3 regions of the Enterococcus sp. LJL99 genome follow, and region 3 is predicted to be linked to each of the others. Evidence: a T-box and tRNA genes for the amino acid it is inferred to sense, from the RefSeq annotation. Region 3 holds a T-box; the other regions hold tRNA genes.

Region 1 (4,372 bases), on a different contig from region 3:
TCTATGGACTGTGAAGAACTGCCATCTGTTACTGAACGAACGTTAATCGGATTTGAAGGAGGCTCTGAAGATGCTTTGAGCATAGCAAGAAATCAATTTCCTGATAAAAAAATTGTTACTTGTCCATCTTGTTATCACGTTAAGAGAAAAGGAAATTACAAAGAAGTAAAATAACTAGTAAGCCATTCGTATTTTGTAGTGACCCCAAAAAGTTAGACTTTTTGAATAGTAAACAAAAGAATGCCGCTGCCGAAAAACTAGCTAAATTTGCTAATTTCTAAGCGGAAGGCATTCAAGATGGTATTCAATTGTCTGTTTATCCAAATAAAAAAGCTCTACCCCTTACTACACAAGGGATAGAGCTGAAAGTTATTAAGCTTCTTGAGCTACTGGGTAAACAGACACTTGCTTTTTATCGCGGCCTTTACGTTCGAAACGTACAACGCCATCAACTTTAGCAAATAAAGTGTCGTCGCCACCAATACCTACGTTTGCTCCTGGGTAAATTTTAGTTCCGCGTTGACGGTATAAAATTGATCCACCAGTAACAGTTTGTCCATCAGCGCGTTTAGCACCTAGACGTTTAGATTCTGAATCACGTCCGTTGGAAGTAGAACCTCCACCTTTTTTATGGGCAAATAATTGTAAATTCATATTTAGTAACATGGTCTGCACCTCCTATTTTTTAGTTATCGTTTTAATTCGAATAAATTCTGAATTATCTTGCTCAATCGCTTGTAGACCTAACAAAAGGTTTTCCAATAAAATTTGAGCAATATTTTTTTGTTCTTGGTTTAGTGAAGAGAGCATTTCAACATAAAGGTAACCACCTTCTGTTTCATTCGTCTCTACAATCGGTTCGAAACCGGCTAAAGCGTCGATACCATTTACAGCACTAATCGCCAATGCAGACACAGCTGCACATACGATATCACTACCGTAAGGACCTGCTTCGGCATGGCCTGTTATCTCAAATGAAATAAGCTGACCAGCGTCATTTCGATTAAAAGAACCTTCGATCATTTGTAGGCCTTCTTTCTTGAGAACCTAAAATTATGCGTTGATTGCTTCAATGACAACTTTTGTATATGGTTGACGGTGACCTTGTTTGCGGTGAGTGTGTTTTTTAGGTTTATATTTGAAAGTTACCACTTTCTTTTGTTTACCGTGTTTTTCAACAGTACCTTCGACAGTCGCACCTGCAACAGTTGGAGCACCTACTTTTGTAGATTCGCCACCTACTAAGATAACTTCGTCAAACACAACTTTTTGTCCAGCTTCTACGTCTAATTTTTCAACGTAAATTGCTTGACCTACCTCAACTTTTACTTGTTTACCACCAGTTTTGATAATTGCGTACATGCTATACAGCACCTCCTTCTTCTAGACTTAGACTCGCCATCACAAGTGATAACTTACTCGTTATACTTAACGCTTGTTCTGTGCGGTTGTAGCTGTGGAGTCCACAATTACAACATTAATACTATATCAAAAAAGACCTCTCTAGTCAATTAAAACTGTAGATTTTGTTCTTTTAGATTGTATTTCAAAGTATTTCAAAAAAAAATGCTGTTATTTCTATTTTTTGATTGACTTTAGTTTCTATGTTCATTATAATAAATTTTGTCGTGTTAAGCATGCGCCAATAGCTCAGCTGGATAGAGCACTCGCCTTCTAAGCGAGCGGTCGGGAGTTCGAATCTCTCTTGGCGTATAAATAGTTAAAAGAACAACCTTGATTTTGCTCAGGTTGTTCTTTTTTTGTTGTAGCTATTTTCTGAAAATCATTGTTGCCTTCCGCTTTTTGACAGCCTTACTTTTGCAAGAATGAACAGAACAAAGGAGGCTATACAATTACTCTTCTTCCTCTTTCACATTTTTAATTTTTACATAATACGTATTGTTGATTTCTTGTGCCATTTTTTGCAAGGTTTGTAGTAGTAAAATAATCCAGCTAAATGCCAACATAAATGAAAACAACTCAAACGCTGTTAATGAAAGATAACCCACGCCCATAAACAAAACAACAATACCCACTAACATAATCACAATTAAATAGGAAATCGACATAAACTCTTTTGTTATATTAGGCAGTAACCATTTGATTCCTACAATTAAAATGATAATCAAATAAACAAGATATTCCGCAACATGATTATGAACCCCTTGGAAAGGACCCGTTTCAGTATAAGGAAACAGTCCGACTGCCCCTAAATCTAAAGCAGTTAAAGTCAATAAAATACGCAAGATAATCAAGCGTTTATTTTCTGGCATTGCTCGTTGTAAATCGACGAATAAGCAATCAATCAAGGCAACCATCAATAATGCTGAAAAAATCAAGGTTAAATTGAATTGCCATCTATTTTTTGCTTCAATCGTTCCTAAAAAACTGAAATTAAACTGCCACCATTGATAGTCTCGATTTGTGAACATTGCAAACAAAACGCCGCCCAAAATAACTACAATCAAAATACTGATTAATTTATCCGAAGTCACAGAGATTGCAGAGTAAATCATAAAATAATTGATAACCGCTGAAAAAATAAAAAACAATAACGTTGCTGTATAGCGGTCAAACGAAGCACCTATAAAAACTAAGCCTAATAATTTGAAGAAAATCAAAGTGCCTAATAGGGAAATAATAATAAAGGAAATCAAAATAGCTGGAAAATTCCGCCAACTAATATCCTTCGATTTTGAGACAATCTCATTTTTCTTTCCCTTCACAAAAGCCAAAATAAAACTAAACACACCACTCAATAAACCAATTGATAAAACCATATTAGCAATCGAGACTTCCCCTACTAAAGTAATCTGATGTTGATTTTTAATAAGAAGATAAACAAAAAATAACAAACTGACAATTGCCGTTGGAATCAAGAACCAACGTAAGGATAGCGTTTGGCTTCCCGCTGTTTTATTCGCTGTCTCCATCATTATTTTTTGATTTCTAACACTTAAAGTTACTTCATCTCCATTTTTTAAATCTAGTTCTTTTACTAATTGTTCTGGTAAAGACACAGTAACTTGTTCTTTTTCCATCCGTACATTCCTCCACGTTTAACTAATTACCATCTTTTATTATAATTTTTATCCTTTAAAATGCAATCATTTCCCTTAGTTCGATTTAGATATCGTAATTATTGGTGTTAGAGAAGTTGAAATAACAGTATTTAGCACTGAAAAACGATTAGATACAATCCTCATCGAATCACTACATTCTTCCTGATTTATCCCAATAAGAAGAACTATCCGAAAATAACAAGAAACACGAAAAGGTTCCTTTCGATGTTGAATGATTCCTACTTGGTAATCTTCAAATTTTTGGTGAATTTTAGAAGATGCGATTTACTTTTGTTTCACCCACCACCAATCCTACTTTTTATTCTTTTTCTCTTCACAAAACCGAACGTACGTTTTATAATAAAGAAAATTGTGAAAGGAGCTTATTATGAAAACGGCACTAACACTTGAAATAGAAGAATCTTTATATTATTATTGTCGCGAAAATGGCGATATTGTTGTTGAAGAAGTCACGATGCCTGAAGATCAAGGCATTGTTGATACGTTAAGCTGTCGTCTTTTGCCAACGAATCAATTTGAATGGCGTTGCTATGAAGTCAAGGTCAGTAAAGCTGATTTTCGTTCAACCGCCAAATTATCTTTTATCGGTCACTATAATTATTTCGTTTTGCCAGAAGCACTTTTCGAAAAAGTAAAAGAGGATATTCCAAAATCGATTGGAGTCATGGTTTATCATCAATACTTAACTTCTCAAGAACAAAAAAGTCCCGGTTACTTTACTGTTGAAAAGAAACCGCAACGTCAAGAATTAATTGTCAATGAACAAGCGTTACTTTTCCGATTAATTGCTGCGCAAGCACGCGAAGTTGGTAAAGCTAAACAGACTGCACGCGGTCTCAGAGTATTTTCAACGAATCAACTATATAAAGAATTGAAAAAAAGACAACCAGAATATGACTTATTTGGCGGTGGAATTAATTTTTATGATTGCTTTATTGAAGATACTCAATCACAAGCTGTTGAAGCACTGAAGGATGAATTAGCGGCTACACGTGAAGCCTATTTTAAACTTGAGCAACAGATTTTGGAGGACAACTAATGTACTATCCTTATTTTAGAGGCAAACAATTTGATTTAGCGGCATTGAATGATCTGTTAATCCATAATCGATTATCAATCCAAATAGCACCCATCATCGAACCAGTCAAACAATCGAAAACACTAACTAAAACAATCGAGCTATTTAAAGCAAAAGAGCAGCCATTTTATCTAATTCAAAATCCTCAAGCAGGTGACTTTCACACAATAAATGGGCCCGAAACTTTAGCAGCATACAACGCCCCTAACGC
Region 2 (4,372 bases), on a different contig from region 3:
GTGGAATGGAAGCGGATATCTTTGCCGTATCTGCATCTGATGCAGATAATAACTTAGAAGCTAAAGACGTGAACGTATTACTTTTAGGCCCACAAGTTCGTTTCATGAAAGCACAATTCGAACAAAAATTAGCACCAAAAGGAATTCCATTTGATGTAATCAACATGGCTGATTACGGAATGATGAACGGTGAAAAAGTATTAGATCAAGCTCTTTCTTTAATGGATAAATAAAAAAAGAAAAAATATTAGATAAATGAGGTTAGACAATTGGAAGAACAACAAAATTTAGAAGCAATCATGGGATTAATCATGTTTGGAGGAAATGCTAAAAGTGATGCAATGGAAGCTATTGCAGCTGCGAAAAAAGGTGATTTTGAATTAGCTGATCAAAAAATCAAAGATGCTGAAGAATCACTTGTTCAAGCGCACCATTCTCAAACAGGTTTATTAACGCAAGAAGCACAAGGAAATCATATGGATGTAACTTTATTAACAGTACACAGCCAAGACCACTTGATGACATCAATTGCGTTTACAGATTTAGCAAAAGAAATCATCGACATTTATCGTCGCATGGATAACGAATAAAACTAAAATTATTTATAAAAAGAGCAGGATAATAGCTTCCAATTTTAAAAAATAGAGTTTCATAAAAACTTTATGCTTTTAAAAGAACGAAACTGTTATTCTGTTTTTTTTTAGTAGTGTTTGGTAGGATAAAATCAGCAATTACACTATGCTTTGATCTCAACCTCACTAGAGTTTTCCGCCATAATAATAAATATATTAAGGTTTTAAGCATTAATGCATAAAGGACGACAAAATCACAATTAGAAAGAAGTTGATTGTTTGGGAAATGAAATTAAAGAAATGTCAGTTAATCATCAAGATGAGATGTTTGACTTAGCAGCTTATGCATTTAATGCAGAAGTGACTGAAGAAAAGAGGACTAGATTTAATTTTTTATTGAACCATTCGCTGAATTATGGTTATTTTAGTGAGGGAAATTTGACCAATCAAATGATCTCAACTAATTTTAAAGTCAATTTTCATGGTGTAGAGTATGAATTAAGTGGAATTGGAGCAGTTTCTTCCTATCCAGAATATCGTGGAGAAGGAGGGATTACTATTTTAATGAAAGCTCTCTTAAAAAAGCTTGCCGATCAAAAAACCGCGCTTGCTTATTTAGCGCCTTTTTCCTATCCGTTCTATCGAAAATATGGATTTGAGCAATTATTTGAACAAATCAATTATCGAATTAAAGCAGAAAATTGGCCAGATGTCAAAAAAGTTGAAGGTTCGATTCGCCGCGTGAATTGGGAAGAAGCACGTCCGATTATTGAAGCTTTATATTCTAAAATAGAATCAAATCAACGAGGAGGCTTGATTCGAGAAGAATGGTGGTTAGATTATGTTTATGGAATGCAGGAAAAATATAAATTTGCGGTATATTTAAACGCAAACAGAAAGCCAGAAGGATATCTGGTTTATACTTCTGCGTGGGAGTGTTTTGAAATTAATGATTTCGGTTATCTGACTAAGAATGCTTTTCAAGCTCTTGTTAGATTTATTGGTTCACATAATGGCTCTTCTAAAGAATTTTCGTATAACAAAGGATTTGATGGAGAGAATTTGAGTTTTCTAATGCCTGCTCCTTTGATCGATATGCAAGTTAAGCCATTTATGATGGGAAGAATCGTTGAAATACAAACATTTTTAAATAATTATCCATTCAAAGTCGGGATGGAAGAACAGTATTATTTGGAAATAGAAGATAGTTATGGCGATTGGAATGACGGTTTATGGTCATTGAAAATCAATCAAAAAGGTGAAGGGAAAATAGAACGAGCAAACGAGCAATCAAATGACCTTGATGATGAGAGACTTATTCGTGGCTCTATTCAAAAATTCACTCAGTTATTTATGGGGTATCGAACAGGAAGTGAACTTCACTTTTTTGAAGAAGTATCAGGGGAAAAGGGAACCATTCTAGCATTATCTAATCGTTTACCAGAAGGAAAACCTATATTAGAAGATTATTTCTAAAAAAATAAGCGAAGTAATCGATTTTTTCGATCTTCGCCTATTTTATATTAGTCAGTTTTTTCATCTGCTTTAGTTTCTTCTGTTGACCGTTCCTCATGTTCTTTTAAAGCTTTTTTGAAAATCGTTTCTTTTTTCTGTTTGTAATTATCTTGACGTTCAGCAAATACTTTTTCTTTTGATTTCTCAGCCATGGAAGCTCCCCCTTTTCAATTTTACTTAATTTAATGGTAACATCCTTGCACCTATTTTTCGACTATTTTGCTTCAAGTTTAATTGTTTGTATTATAAGCAATAAATAAATACAATGAAAGTATAGAAAGCGATAAAAATAAGAAAGAAGGAAATTAAGATGAAAAAAACAAACAAGAAAAAAGTAGCTAGAAATAATCATATCGGTAAAACTTTAGCAGTAATCGTTGGTAGTGTTTATTTACTAAAAACGTTAAAAGGTAGAAAAAATAAGAAGTAAACTAAATTTTTGATAGTAAAAAATAATTGCATAAATATGGTTAAGGTGCCTATTCACAAAATTGACAAACAATATTTGTGAATAGCGCCTTTTTTGACTAATAAATCAAATTTTATATCTTTTATTTTATTCTTTTTTTAAAATAAAATCATATAATATAAATTTTAATTGTCTATATGAATGTTTTTTTGATACAATTATTTTGTTGGTTGTATAGAAATGATTGGAGAAAAAAAGAAGAAAATAGTTAAATGTACAAAAATTTTAGGTTATGTTGTTATTTTAGGTGGCTTTGCATTTATGGCATATACGTTTGCTCAAGATATGAGCCAGTGGACAAATATGAAGTATTTATTTGTTATTATGTTTATAGGAATGTTTTTACTTTTTGGTAGTTTGATAGGCGAGCAATTTTTCAATAGTTCTTCTAAGCCTAAGATTAGGAAACAAGGAATTGAAACAGTAGGTATGATTGTTTTGACTAAGGATACTGGGCCACAAATCAATCATCAACCCGAACTTGAATTTACAATTTCTTATAAAGCAAATGGAATGGTGCTTACATCAGTGACTAGAGAAGTGATTTCTTATTCGGACCTTCCATCTATTGTACCTGGTACAGAAGTATCTGTGATGTATTTACCACAGGCACCAGAAAAAATTGCGCTAAAAAAGTAATTGATAAATAATAAACTTCTTATATTTTTATATTGACACAATTACAAAAGACTTTTAGAATAGAATGCGTATTGTTTGATTTTGAATAATGAATTGTATTTTTAAGTTCTAATAAAAAATCACATGCCCCTGTAGTTAAATGGATATAACAGACCCCTCCTAAGGGTCAATTATCAGTTCAATTCTGGTCAGGGGTGTTATAAAAATTACGTCGGAATCCTCTGTTTATCAAGTATTTCGATTTTTTTGTCTTATATAAACTCCCAAGATTTGCTACATTTATAGAGAAAAAAAGAAATTTTGATTGACTCTTATTTATTACACTTAAAAATACTTTTAATATCTAGCTTCAATTCCTTTGAGGTAATCAGTAAAGCCAATTCTTCCAATGATGAAAATAGAGTTATTCCAGATAAGAGTAGAACTAGATATGGCTGTACATTATTAGAAACAAGATAGAAGGGGACGAATAGAAAAACAGCAAAACCTGCAAGTTTGTTTGCTAGTGTATGTAGTAATGGTATGGATTTAAATTTTATCCAGCCGTAGATTATTGATATTGATTTTATAAAGAAGAGCAGACAAATAACAATTATCATTAGAGAAGTAAAGGGTTGAGTTAATAGAAATTTTACTAATACTACCACAACAAATATGAAATCACCTATGCTATCAAGTGTTGAGCCTAATTTACTAGTATGGTTGAATCGTCTTGCAATCCACCCATCCAACATATCAGTTAGACCACAAATAAAATAAATAATAAACCACAGAGGTTCTGATTCTGAAATCATTAATAAAGTTATTGAAAGAAAGATTCTAAGAACAGATAGAAAATTAGGTATATGTTTCATCAATAAGCCCCTCCCTAATGATTTTTCAGTAAAATTTATCATTTACATTATTACATAGATAAAGGTTAATTTATAGCTTTAGAAGCTAGGGAAAGGCTGAACTGTTAGTATTATTTGAAAAAAATCTCTGGAAGCTGGTGTATCTTTTCCCTTATTAGCAGTGTTAATTTATAATAGAGATACTAAAACGTAATTATTGGAGGATACTGAAATGTTTCAACAAAAAAAAGTTTATAAAAGTATGGAAAATCGTAATTTTACTCCAGAAAGTTTACTTGCAGAATTGGAGGACTTGAAGCAGTTTAGGTTTGACGATATTTCTT
Region 3 (4,372 bases):
ATAACTTGATGAAAGTATAGCACCTTTAATTTAGAATTACTATGTTTTTAGAATTACGTAAAGAAAGTTTAATAATTGCTTTATAACTCACTGGCAATTGTCATAATAACGTAATCTTTACGACTAAAATAGTTTAACTAAAAGTAAGAACGGAAAACGAATCATTCTGATTACATTTCATTCGGAGCATGTAACCCAAGAAGTCTTAGGTCTTCTTTTAGGTTTGTTGCTACAGAATAAACTAAAGCTAAACGAGCTTCTTTTTGCTCATCATCTAAAAGAATTTTGACATGCGCATAATACTTATTAAACGCTTGCGCTAATTGAATCGCATGTTTAGCAATCACTGATGGTTCATATTTTTCAGCTGCTTGTACCACTGTTTCAGGGAATTTTTGGATTAATTTGATGACTTCCCAACTATCTTTGTCATTCAACGCATAAGCTTTTGTTTTATCTGGAACAAAATCAGCTTTTCTCAAAATACTCATTGCACGCGCATGTGTATACTGAACATACGGACCAGTTTCACCTTCAAAACGAACGACTTCTTCTAACACAAAATCAAAATTATTCAAACGATCGTTTTTCAAATCATGGAAAATAACCGCGCCAATCCCAACTTGTTTCGCAACGGTTTCACGATCCGCTAAATCAGGATTTTTTTCGGTAATTTGATTACTTGCTAGCTGAACCGCTTCATTAAGCACTTCTTCTAATAAAACGATTTTCCCTTTACGAGTCGATAATTTTTTCCCGCCTTGTGTAATCAAGCCAAATGGAACATGTGTCATATCATCTGACCAATCAAAGCCCATTTCTTTTAAAACAGCTTTTAATTGTTTGAAGTGATTTGATTGCTCATTCCCTACAACATATAATGCTTTAGCAAAATTATACGTACGTTTACGATAAAGAGCTGCTGCTAAATCACGAGTGATATATAATGTTGCACCATCTGATTTTTTGATTAAGGCTGGATTTAAATCGTAAGCAGATAAATCAACGATTTCTGCCCCATCATTTTCTTGCAACAGATGTTTTTCCTCAAGCATCGTTACAATTTCATCCATCTTATCGTTGTAGAAGGCTTCACCATTATAAGAATCAAATGATACTTCTAACATAGAATAAATTTTATCGAATTCTTTTAATGACTCTGTACGGAACCATTGCCATAAATCGTAGGCTTCTTGATCCCCTTCTTCTAATTTTTTAAACCACGCACGTGCTTCATCTTCCAACTCTGGTTGCGTTTCAGCTTCTTCATGGAATTGAACATATAATCGCAATAATTCATTGATTGGTGCATTTTTAACCGCTTCTTCAGAACCCCATTTTTTATAGGCAACAATTAGTTTCCCAAATTGCGTCCCCCAATCGCCTAAATGATTGATTCGAACAGGTGCGTAACCAATTTTTTCTAAAATAAACGCAATTGAGTTTCCAATAACTGTAGAACGTAAGTGTCCCATTGAAATTGGTTTTGCAATATTAGGTGAAGACATATCAATCGGCACTTCACCATTTTCACCAATTGAGCTATCGCCATAATGATTTTGTTCTTTCAAAACTTGACCAATAACCGCTTGGCTAACTGCTGCTTTATTCATGAAAAAGTTCAAATAAGGACCAACGACTTCGATTTTTTCAAAGTCTTTGCGATCAATTTTTTCTGCTAAATCAGCAGCAATTTGTTGTGGTGCTTTACGATAGACTTTCGCTAAAGAGAAAGCGGGAAAAGCTACATCTCCATGATCAACCGATTTTGGATTTTCTAGTAACTGAAAGACTTCTTCTAGTGTTAAATCATCTTTCACTACTTCATAAATGGCTTTTGTTACGATTTCTTTGTTGTTCACGTGGTTTCCTCCTAGAATATTTAAATAGAACTGAATCAATGATTAGTTATCAATTTTCAATAAATTGTTTTTTCTTTGGCTTAATAGTATCAGAATGGAACAAATAATAGGACAAAATAAAAGTCTCTGATGTCAATAAACATCAGAGACGAGATTTCCCGCGGTACCACTCTATTTGCCCAGAAAAAATGGGCCCACTTTATCTGATAACGGCAGATAACCGTCTGCTAATGCAAATTCTCTTAAGTGCGTTTCCTAAGTTTCGTCATTTTCGGCTTTCACCTTCCCGAAATCGCTTGGCTGACTAAAAACGAAGTACTCTCTTTTTCATCAAATCAGTATGAAACTGGGTTTATTATAGCAAATTTTTTAGTAACTGCCTAGTGATACTAAGAATATTTAACGATTTTTATTCCTTAAAAGGTCAAACTAGGATTGGCATTTAGCGTGTAATCGGCAACGTGTTGTTGTTCTACTTCCATAAAAGCAGCACTACCAATCATCGCTGCATTATCACCACAAAGATTTAATGGTGGAACGATAAATGTGATTTCTGGTAGTTCTTTCGCTAATGCTTCCTTCAAAGTCGTTCTTAATCCTTGGTTAGCTGCAACCCCTCCCGCTAAAATCAGTTGTTTGACGGGATACTCTTTACATGCGCGAATTGTTTTCGTGACTAACACTTCAATAACACTAGCTTGGAAACTGGCAGCTAAATCTTCAACAGACAGTGTTTCTCCTCTTTGTTCCGCATTATGAACTAAATTGATAAAGGAACTTTTCAACCCACTAAAACTAAAATCATAATTATCTTCTTTCAGCATTGCTCGCGGAAAATGGTAGGTATCCTGCCCTTGATGAGCGAGTTGATCAATTTCTTTCCCACTTGGATAAGAAAGTCCTAAGACACGCCCTACTTTATCGTAAGCTTCTCCAGCAGCATCATCTCTCGTTTCACCAATAATTTCAAACGAACCTGATTCTTTTAGGTACACTAACTCGGTGTGTCCGCCACTTACAAGCAACGCTAGTAAAGGAAACTTTAAAGGTTCGACAAAATTTGCCGCATAGATATGTCCTGCCATATGATTGACGGGAATCAACGGTAAGTCATTGGCCCAAGCAAACGCTTTGGCAGCAGAAATTCCAATCAACAACGCGCCAACTAAACCTGGTCCATAAGTCACTGCAACAGCACTTAAATCAGTCGTTGTTACATTTGCTTGTTCTAATGCTTCCTCAATACATAACGTGATTTCTTCTACGTGATGCCGACTTGCAACTTCAGGGACCACACCACCAAAGCGACGATGACTTTTGACTTGAGAAGCCACAATATTAGAACAAATTTTATTGCCATCTTCCACTACAGCAACACTGGTTTCATCACAGCTACTTTCGATTGCTAGGATCAATTTTCGTTCCTTTTTAAAAAAAGACATAAACTGGTTTCACTTCCTTAATTTTAAACACATAATTAGTGCATCTTCTTTTGGATGCGAATAATAATTTTTACGTATGGCTATTTCTTCAAACCCTTGTTTTTGATACAATTTTTGTGCCACTCTATTCGAGCAGCGAACCTCTAAGAATAATTGTTGAATTTCTTTTTGTTTTAACGATTCGCTGAGTTCTTTTATTAGTTGTTTGCCATAGCCTTGGGATTGAAATACTTGCTTTATAGCCACATGCGTTATTTCGGCTTCATCTAAAATAAGATGACAACTAACAAAACCCACATACTGATTTTCTTTCATTATTATAAGGTAATGACTATATTCAAGTTTTAAATCCGCTAAAAATTGCTCTTTTGACCAAGGTGAACCATCTTTATAAGCATTTTGACAAAGTTCCCATAAAATTAACGGTAAATCAATTCCCTCAATCTCTTCTTTTCGGTATATTTTCATTTCGTTTTCCATTATAAATCTAAAACCATTTCCAAAGCATCTTCTTTATCCCCATCATAATAATTTCGATGGATAGCTCGCGACACAAAACCCATTTTACGATAAAGTCGTTGCGCATTTTTGTTACTTAAACGAACTTCTAATGACATAGTTTCACACTCGTGTTGTTTGGCAAATTTTTTGACTTCTTTAATTAATAGTGTTGCAATTCCTCTGCCTTGATAAGTGGTATGTACAGCTAAATTTGTGATGTGTCCATCGTTTTTGATGATGCGAGAACCAATAAAACCAATGACTTTCCCCTCTTTTTCAATCAATAGATAGAGATTTGGTTTAGCGGTTTTCAATTCGGAGACAAAAGCGCTTTTTGTCCAAGGCATCTCGCCAGAATAAACTTCTCGTTCAATAGCCAATAAATCTTTGATGTCATTTAAAGTGATTTTTCTTATCGTATAGTTCTCGTTTAAAATTGTTACGGTTTTTTCTACCGTTTCTTGTTCTTCAGAAGTAAACATTGCTAAGATTCGTTCAAAAGGATTAAATTTTTTCAACATAATTTTGGCCCTCATCTGTATGATCTTTCAACCAATTTTCTTCTGC

What was found. The T-box of region 3 lies ahead of argS (arginine--tRNA ligase). A T-box ahead of a tRNA ligase gene usually reads a tRNA of that ligase, here a tRNA-Arg.
Region 1: it encodes a tRNA-Arg, which carries the amino acid that the T-box ahead of argS (arginine--tRNA ligase) is inferred to sense. The anticodon was not compared.
Region 2: it encodes a tRNA-Arg, which carries the amino acid that the T-box ahead of argS (arginine--tRNA ligase) is inferred to sense. The anticodon was not compared.

The regions. Positions count from the first base shown of each region.
Region 1 covers NZ_JBTXLT010000001.1:402,391-406,762, forward strand. Annotated here, with positions in the region: gene ACYSNW_RS01970 (hypothetical protein) at 1-174, shown strand, start outside; gene rpmA (50S ribosomal protein L27) at 373-666, opposite strand; gene ACYSNW_RS01980 (ribosomal-processing cysteine protease Prp) at 679-1,023, opposite strand; gene rplU (50S ribosomal protein L21) at 1,054-1,362, opposite strand; ribosomal protein L21 leader region at 1,382-1,460, opposite strand; tRNA gene ACYSNW_RS01990 (tRNA-Arg) at 1,640-1,713, shown strand; gene ACYSNW_RS01995 (AbrB/MazE/SpoVT family DNA-binding domain-containing protein) at 1,854-3,041, opposite strand; gene ACYSNW_RS02000 (hypothetical protein) at 3,451-4,122, shown strand; gene ACYSNW_RS02005 (sce7725 family protein) at 4,122-4,372, shown strand, end outside.
Region 2 covers NZ_JBTXLT010000001.1:108,028-112,399, reverse strand. Annotated here, with positions in the region: gene ACYSNW_RS00530 (PTS sugar transporter subunit IIB) at 1-233, shown strand, start outside; gene ACYSNW_RS00525 (PTS lactose/cellobiose transporter subunit IIA) at 270-590, shown strand; gene ACYSNW_RS00520 (GNAT family N-acetyltransferase) at 852-2,048, shown strand; gene ACYSNW_RS00515 (hypothetical protein) at 2,096-2,239, opposite strand; gene ACYSNW_RS00510 (hypothetical protein) at 2,737-3,195, shown strand; tRNA gene ACYSNW_RS00505 (tRNA-Arg) at 3,321-3,392, shown strand; gene ACYSNW_RS00500 (CDP-alcohol phosphatidyltransferase family protein) at 3,507-4,049, opposite strand; gene ACYSNW_RS00495 (hypothetical protein) at 4,261-4,372, shown strand, end outside.
Region 3 covers NZ_JBTXLT010000012.1:108,086-112,457, reverse strand. Annotated here, with positions in the region: gene argS (arginine--tRNA ligase) at 171-1,862, opposite strand; T-box leader at 2,004-2,202, opposite strand; gene tsaD (tRNA (adenosine(37)-N6)-threonylcarbamoyltransferase complex transferase subunit TsaD) at 2,279-3,304, opposite strand; gene rimI (ribosomal protein S18-alanine N-acetyltransferase) at 3,314-3,772, opposite strand; gene rimI (ribosomal protein S18-alanine N-acetyltransferase) at 3,784-4,326, opposite strand; gene tsaB (tRNA (adenosine(37)-N6)-threonylcarbamoyltransferase complex dimerization subunit type 1 TsaB) at 4,310-4,372, opposite strand, start outside.